Regions from separate parts of the Exiguobacterium sp. s133 genome, predicted to be linked through region 1. Evidence: riboswitches for the same ligand, from Rfam matches in the RefSeq annotation. Region 1 holds a riboswitch; the other holds the start of a gene.
The links. Region 1 has a riboswitch for thiamine pyrophosphate ahead of KNP96_RS13215 (ECF transporter S component). Riboswitches for the same ligand answer to the same signal wherever they lie in the genome.
Positions count from the first base shown of each region.

Region 1 (4,145 bases):
GAGTTGGTTATGCTCGAGTAACGTCTCGTCTTTAAACAAAGTGTCCGGTGTGCCGTCGAACTGAAGTCGCCCGTCACCAAGGACGAGGACCCGGTCGGCATACTGGTGGACCAGCTCCATGTCATGCGTCACCATGATCAGCGTCGTCCCGTTTAATCGAGCCTGCTCGAACATCTCGATGAGTTGACCTGTCGTCTCGGCATCTTGACCGAACGTCGGTTCATCGAGCAACAGGACGTCTTTTGGTTCTAACAACATCGTCGCGACGCTGAGCCGTCGCTTTTGACCCATGCTCAGAGCGAGGGGCGACTGACGGGCGACATGGGTTAACCGGTAGGATTGCAACGCCGTTTCAATCCGCTCCGGCGTCGGTGCATCCATGCTGATTACGAGCTCGTCTTCGACCGTCTGCTTGAGAAATTGGAGCTCTGGCTGTTGAAAGACGAATCCGACGTGTCGGTAATAGCTCCGACTTTTCCATGTCCGCAGTTCTTTTTCGAACAAGCGGACCGTACCGCCTTGCGCCGGAATCAATTTCGCCAGTGTTTCGAGCAACGTGCTTTTCCCGGCACCGTTCGATCCGACGACCATGATCCATTCTCCGGCGTGTGTTGCAAGCGACAGGTTATCGACAATCACTTGCTTACGCCGGCTAATCGCGGTGCGCGTCAGCGCGAACGTCGTGTCGTGCCGAACCGGAGGACGGATGTTATTCGTTTTTCGTAACCGCCCCGCCTGGGAAGAAGCGGGGGGCACGGTTTCCAGTTCATACGGGTAGAGGAGCGGTGTTGCAATGCCGCGTCGTTCGAGTTCAGCGCGATGCTGACCGAAGACATCAAGCGGCGGACCATCGCGTAAAATCGTTCCGCCGTGATCGAAGACGAGCACCCGGTCACTGAACGTCACACAGCGGTCAAGCTGATGTTCAATCAGAACGAGCGTCAACGTCCGGTCGTGATGGAGTTCCTCAATCAGCTGCATCAAAACCCGATGTCCTGCCGGATCGAGTTGCGCCGTCGGTTCGTCAAGCAATAGAATATCCGGCTCAAGCGCTAGGACGCAGGCGAGGGCGAGTCGTTGTTTCATCCCTCCTGACAGTTGCATAATCGGTGTCGTCAGCGGCACGTCCAGACCGACACGTGCCAGTACGGCGTCAATCCGGTCATCCATCTGACTGCGGTCGACTGAGCGATTTTCAAGACTAAAGGCAACTTCCGCTCCGACGGTCTGCATGCAGAACTGGTCGTCCGGATTTTGAAAAAGGATTCCGACCGTCCCATTCGTTTTGCAGTGGCCGCTGACATCGGCTTCGATCGCGTCAGGTAATAAGCCGGCGAGAACATGTAAAAACGTCGTTTTCCCACTGCCGCTCGGTCCGACGAGCAACGTCGTTTCCCCTTCGTGTAGCGTCACCGTCACCTTGTGCAGGACGTTGTCATGTTGCCCAGGATAGCGGACAGACAAGTCGTTACAATGAATCATGCTGCATCCGGCTTCCGCCGCTTACGCCCGATCGCATAACCGTTCAACGTCCCTGTCTTGACGAGCGCATCGACGATGACTTTCGCAAGTAATCCACCGAGCAATGCACCGCTGACGAGTTGAAGGGAAAACGTCAACAGAAGTGTCGTCGTCGTATAGTAGGCGAAACCATTGACGACAAGACTATAGACCATACTGCCGATTGCGGCGAACATTCCGGATAGAACTAACGTCATTGTGTTGAACTTCCGGTATCCGAAGAGGGCAAAAGCGATTTCGGCACCGATTCCTTGAGCGAAACCAATCAATAAGGCCGATAATCCGAAGTGACTCCCCGTGAATAATTCGACAGCCGCGGCGACGACTTCTGCAATCAGTGCTGCCCCGGGCTTTTGAATGATGTAGGCGACAAGCGGACTCGCGATGACCCAAATCCCGAACATCCAGTTCGATCCGACCGGTCCGAAGATCGCGGAAATCGGTAACCACAATGTCGACCACCCTAAGTAGAGTACCCCGCAAGCAACCGACAACATCATCATGACAATGATTTCTTTCATTTTCCAACTGTTCATGTTCCTATCTCCCTTTGGCACAACCACCAGACAAACAAAAAGACCGCCCTCTATGAAAGAGAGCGGTCGCTGAATCTGCAAACATGCAGAAAAATTGAACGAATTACCGCTCCACTTTCCTACGCTAGTATGAACTAGATCAGGTTCAAAGGGTCCGAAGTGAATCGTCTCAGCCAATGGGCTCCCCTAGTGGATGTGCATATAATGTGTACGCTATTTACTGTACCGACTCTACTGACAGTTGTCAATACAGATAAAAAAACCCTCCGCGAGGGGAGGGTAAGAAAAATTATTCTTTTTCTTCCGTGTGTTCTTCAGTAGAAACCTCTTCTGTCGCTTCAGCTGATTCTTCAGCATCTGCTTCTTCGAGATCCGCTTCAAGTGTCGATTCGACGACGGCAACGACTTGAATGTCACCTTCCGTAACGATACGGTATTCTTTTTCTTCCGGTAAATCCGAAACCGATAGAGAATCACCGAGGTTAAGATTTGTCACATCGACTTCGACGCGTTCCGGTAATTTATCTGGTGTAGCTGCAACTGTTACTTTAAAGAGTGTTTGTGAAAGATATCCACCAAGTTTTGCACCAGCCGCTTCGCCGACGAGGACGATATCTGTTTCGACTTCTGTTTCTTCATCCATTTTAACAGCGATGAATTCAACGTGCTTGATTGTTGGTGTGAAGATATCCATATCGAGTTTATTGATCAGTGTGTTGACTTTTTTACCACCGATTTGAAGTGCAACAAGTGCATTCTCACCATGTTCGCGAACGACTTTGATCAATGCTTTTTCGTCAAAGGCAATCGGTGTACTTTCCACTTTGTAACCATACACGACACCAAGAGCTTTTCCTTCATGACGTAATTGCTTTCTAAGTGAGCGTGGGCGTACTTCGCGTTCTTCTACTTTTAATGTTACTGACATGTTCATTTCCCCCTTGAATTTGGTATAGCCCTCAAAAGGTAATGAAGAAAGGAGTGGAACGAATCGTTCCGGATCAAGACGGTGCATCGAATGCTATTTCAAATTGATTTCATAAAAATGAAGATCGAAGTGAGTGGTTAGCATTTCTCTCCCAGGTCATTACGCTGATATTGAGAAACATGTGGTTGTAAAAGCAACTCGCTGATGCGGTGCTATGATAGTTATACCCCCGTAACATTAAAAGCTAAACATCAACCGGCGAAAAAACGATAGCCAGAAACCTGTTCTCCCTAGAGCAGCAACGGTTTACATCCTATTAAGAAATCGGTGCCTTTCCTCTTATTCAAGCAATTGAACCATCTCATCGACCGATAACGCAAGTGACGCCGGTTGTTCAAGTATGTCCGTCACGAGTGTCGCTTTCCGTTCCTGCAGCTCGATGATTTTTTCTTCGATCGTGCCTTTCGTGATTAATTTAATGACTTCGACCGTCTGTGTTTGTCCCATCCGGTGTGCCCGGTCAGCCGCTTGCTGTTCGACAGCCGGATTCCACCAACTGTCATATAAGATGACAGTATCCGCCGTCGCCAGGTTCAGTCCGGTGCCGCCCGCCTTCAGTGAAATCAAAAACAGATCGACTTCGCCTGCATTAAAACGGTCGCAGCGTTCGAGACGCTCCGCAATCGGTGTATCCCCGCGCAGTTCGAAATGAGGGAGGTGCAACTCATGCAGGTCGTCCCGAATCAAATCGAGCATTTTTGTAAACTGTGAAAAAATTAAGATCCGTTTGCCTGCTGCCCGTTTTTCTTGAATCAAGGCGAGCAACCGGTCCCGTTTCGCCGACCGACCACGGTAGTTTTCGACGAACAACCGGGGATCGCAACAGATTTGCCGGAGCCGGGTCAATCCGGCGAGTAACTTCATCCGTTCTTCCGGTTTTGACTGATCGAGATGCTGTAACGTCTCGAGCTGTAACTTTGCCAAGTGGGCGGCATAGAGTTTTTTCTGTGCCGCCGTCAGTTCCGTGTACTGATGGACGACTTGTTTCGCCGGCAACTGTTGCAAAACATCTTTTTTCGTCCGGCGCAGCAAAAACGGTTCGACGAATTGTTGAACGTCCCGTGCTGACCAGTCGAGAAACCGTTGCCGGTCCGGCAAGA
Region 1 is NZ_JACSMK010000011.1:6,328-10,472, forward strand. It holds gene KNP96_RS13210 (ABC transporter ATP-binding protein) at 1-1,482, opposite strand, end outside; gene KNP96_RS13215 (ECF transporter S component) at 1,479-2,057, opposite strand; TPP riboswitch at 2,157-2,255, opposite strand; gene KNP96_RS13220 (50S ribosomal protein L25/general stress protein Ctc) at 2,347-2,985, opposite strand; gene KNP96_RS13225 (DEAD/DEAH box helicase) at 3,325-4,145, opposite strand, start outside.

Region 2 (4,145 bases), on a different contig from region 1:
CGACGGGACAAGGGGAATGAATGACAGGTAATGATACCCTTCAGACGCGAGTTCGTACTGACCGGTTTTCCAGTACCGGACATCCTCACGTTTCGTCACGAGTCGTGCCATCGGAAATTGTTTTAACAAATAGACGTTCTGTAGCGTCATGTCGAGCCGACCACCCGTCGCACCAAAGATGAGTAGTTCAGCACCTGCAGCCTGTTCGGTAGCGTAACGTAACGCTAGTTCTAAGTCCGTTTCATCTTTTTCTGCCGGATGAAGCAATCCACCATCCGGAACGTATCTGAGCGAATCAAAGTCACCGATTGCCACATCAAAATCAAGTCCTTGCTCCACTAATGTCGCAATCCCGCCGTCAACACCGATAATCATCGTCTTGTCTTTCACGAATGGTGCGAGCGTCGGGACGTCTTCTGCCGGTCCTGCCGCAACGATTAAAACTCTCATCTTTAAATACCGCGAGCGGAGTAACGTAAAAGACGTGGTGCTGTCGTAAGCAAAATACCTGCAACGACCCCACATAAAACGTACGACGGAGCCATATACGTCGCGTTATAAATGAACGAGTAAGGAACGACCGGTCCTTTGGCATACTCTGCAAAAAAGACGATTCCACTGATGACATGACAGATGTAACGTAGACCGGCACCTAACAAGGTCGCAAACAAAACAATCGTCATGAGACGCTTTTTTTGACCTTCTGTTGCTGCTTTTTTGACTTGGCCTGCGAACACTCCACTCAAACCGACGACACCATATGCAAGCGTATAGTCAAGCAGCGGTTGGACGACCGTCAAGACTTGCGGAGCGAACATCAATTGAATCGTTCCGACGAGCGCACCCGTGATGACACCACCAACGACGCCGTGACGAAAGGCCATGACGAAAATCGGTAACATCGCTAAGCTGATGGATCCGCCTTGTGGCATTTTGAACGGAATCAATAAATCAAATACAACACCGAGACTCGCGAAAATCGCAATCTCCATTAACATTTGTAATCGTTTCATACTGTGTTCCTCCTAAAAATAAAATAATGATGACAACAAAAAGGCAGTACGACGGACGCCGTACTGCCTGCGTGCGCCACATCCCTACGTCCGTCTGAACGGAACAGGTTCGAAGGGTTAAAGTCTACTCACTTCTCTCAGCCGCTTGACGCGACACCCCTTGCGGTCAAAATTTAATTGTCTTGGCTCTATTATACGTGAGCCGCGTTTCGAATACTAGTGATGGCTTCCGCATAGTCTGGTGCATTGTAGATTGCAGAACCTGCGACAAGGACGTTTGCCCCATTGTCGATACACAGTTTTGCCGTTTCCGCGTTGACACCACCATCGATTTCAATTTCGAACGTCAAACCGCGCTCTGCTTTGATCATCGCCAATTGCTTCAGCTTCGTCATGACGCTCGGCAAGAAAGCTTGTCCGCCAAATCCTGGATTGACCGTCATCAACAAGACCATGTCGACTTCTTCTAGGACATGTTCAATCGTCGACAGTGACGTGTGTGGATTCAGCACGACGCCGGCCTTTGCTCCAGCCCCTTTGATTTGTTGCAAGACACGATGGACATGATTCGTCGCTTCGACATGGAAGGTGACGATATCCGCTCCTGCCGCTACAAACGCTTCGACGAAGTTTTCTGGTCGATCGATCATTAAATGAACGTCAAGGACCATGTCCGTCTTTTGACGAAGACTACTGAGGACGGGTAGACCAAATGAAATGTTCGGGACGAACTGGCCGTCCATGACGTCGAAATGGATGTAATCTGCTCCTGCCGCCTCGACAGCTTTAACGTCTCGTTCTAGGTTGGCGAAATCTGCTGATAAAATAGATGGTGCGATTTTAATCATTTCAATACCTCCGCGCTCGATTCTTGATTTCCTCTACAAACATACCATAATTCGTATAGCGTGAGGACATGATTTCTTCTCCCTCAACTGATTTTTTGACAGCACAGCCTGGTTCGTTTAAATGCAGGCAACCACGGTATTTGCACGTATCTTGCCGTGCGACGAATTCTGGAAAACACCAACGTAATTCTTCGATTTCCATCTCGTGTGGAAAATCGAGGTTCGAAAACCCTGGCGTATCAGCAATCAAGCCCTCTGCAAGCGGAATTAACGTCACATGACGCGTCGTATGTCGTCCGCGTCCGAGCGATTTCGAGATGTGGCTCGTCTCGAGATCGAGCGTCGCATCGAGCGCATTCAACAATGAACTTTTTCCGACTCCCGACTGTCCCGCGAGCACACTTGTTTTTTCCTTGAGTAGCGGGCGGACTTCCTCTACCCCTTCTAGCGTCTCACTCGACGTCTCAATCACCTGATAACCGATTTGTCGGTAACCGGCAATCGCCGTCCGGACTTCTGCTTCCGCTGTTCCTTGCAACAAATCCATCTTCGTCAAGATAATGATAGGTTGAATCTCTTTTGCTTCGATTAAGACTAAAAATCGATCGAGCAAATGGGCTGAAAAGTCCGGTTCTGCTGCTGAGACGACAAGCAAAGCTTGATCGATGTTTGCGACCGGTGGACGAACCAGGAAATTTTGCCGTTCCTTCACTTCTAAAATGTATCCAGTTTCGCTTTCGATATGCAATACGACCTCATCTCCTACAACAGGACTGATACCACGTTTTCGGAAGTTTCCCCGAGCGCGCGATCGCACCTCGCCCTGCGTCGTCATGACATCATAAAACCCACCTTGTAGACGAATGATCGTCCCGTCCCGATTTTCTTCGATACGATTTTCTGCCATCCCATGCCCTCCTTCAATTTGCGGTTCGTAGCACACTCATTGTTCTGCTTTCGCTTGTTTATAGGTAATCGTTTTCGAGCGATACACTACATCATCTTTATAAATTGTGATTTTTCCTTCTTCGCCCGGATCAATCGTCACCGGAACATCAAATGTTTCATCACTGTCAATCGACTCTTCAATCACCGTACGTTTCCCTTTAGCATCATCCGTCTCGATTCGAATGACTTGCCGCGGCGGATCTTCATCCCCTTCACCTACAGCATCGTAGGCTACTTTTTCCGGGAAGGTCGCCGTCACGGTTTGTTCTTCCTCCCCTTTTGAAATAAAGACCGTCACGGAATCGTTCGGCTCGACTTTGACACCCGCTTGCGGAAATTGACGAATGACTTGGTCCAGTTCGACTTCACTCGAAAATTCTTGTTCGAATGTACCGTCGAGACCTGTCGCGTCCAAGTACGCTTTTGCTTCAGCACTCGACATGTTCGTCAAATCCTTCAATTCAAACGCTGACGAACCTTCGGATACCGTGATTGTAATCGTCTGTTCCTTTGCAATCACTTCTGTTCCGGCTGAAATCGATTGCCGGATGACATTGCCTTGTTTAATGTCTTCCGACTCTTCTTTTTCGACATCTACTTTTGAGAACCCAGCATCCTTCAAGATCGAGGTCGCTTTTTTCTCTGTTTCGTCCGTTACATCCGGCACTTCGACCGGATCACTGCCCGTCGAGACAACAAGATTGACCGTCGAACCTTTTTTGACGGTCACTTTTGCCCGCGGTGCTTGACTGATGACAAGTCCTTCATCAATCGTATCACTCGATCGCTTAGTCGATTCGACGATAAAACCGAGTTTCTCAAGTTGTTTTTCGGCCTCGTCCGCATCTTCTTTTGCGACATCCGGCACAACGACCGTCGGATCCGGCCACATCGCGAACGTCGTCGCGGCACCTCCGAGTAAGAGGAGGAATACGAGCACAATCCACCATCGCTTTTTTTTCTTTTGTTTCGGTACAACTGTCGCGACCGTAGCTTCTTCTTCCTTGACCGGAGTTCCGGACGGAGTCGAGACTGGACTTAACACCATCGTTTGCTCCATCGGATCTTCCCCGCGAACCCCTTCATCTGCTCGTTCAACAGATAATGCCGTCACCATATCTTCCCGAAATTCAGCAACGGATTGTTGCCGATCGTGCGGGGCCTTCGCTAGTGCCTGCATGATACAGTTTTCTAGCGCTTGCGGCACGGCAGGATTCAAGACGGATGGCCGTCGCGCTGTATCTTGCAAGTGTTTTAATGCCACGGCAACGGGTGAATCTCCTTCGAACGGGACGTGTCCTGTCACGAGTTCATAAAGGACAGCACCGAGCGAATA
Region 2 is NZ_JACSMK010000001.1:210,597-214,741, forward strand. It holds gene KNP96_RS01060 (thiamine diphosphokinase) at 1-450, opposite strand, end outside; gene thiT (energy-coupled thiamine transporter ThiT) at 453-1,013, opposite strand; TPP riboswitch at 1,078-1,184, opposite strand; gene rpe (ribulose-phosphate 3-epimerase) at 1,205-1,861, opposite strand; gene rsgA (ribosome small subunit-dependent GTPase A) at 1,863-2,768, opposite strand; gene pknB (Stk1 family PASTA domain-containing Ser/Thr kinase) at 2,805-4,145, opposite strand, start outside.
Region 2: it holds a riboswitch for thiamine pyrophosphate, as region 1 does, so the genes downstream of both, thiT (energy-coupled thiamine transporter ThiT) here and KNP96_RS13215 (ECF transporter S component) in region 1, are expected to answer to the same signal.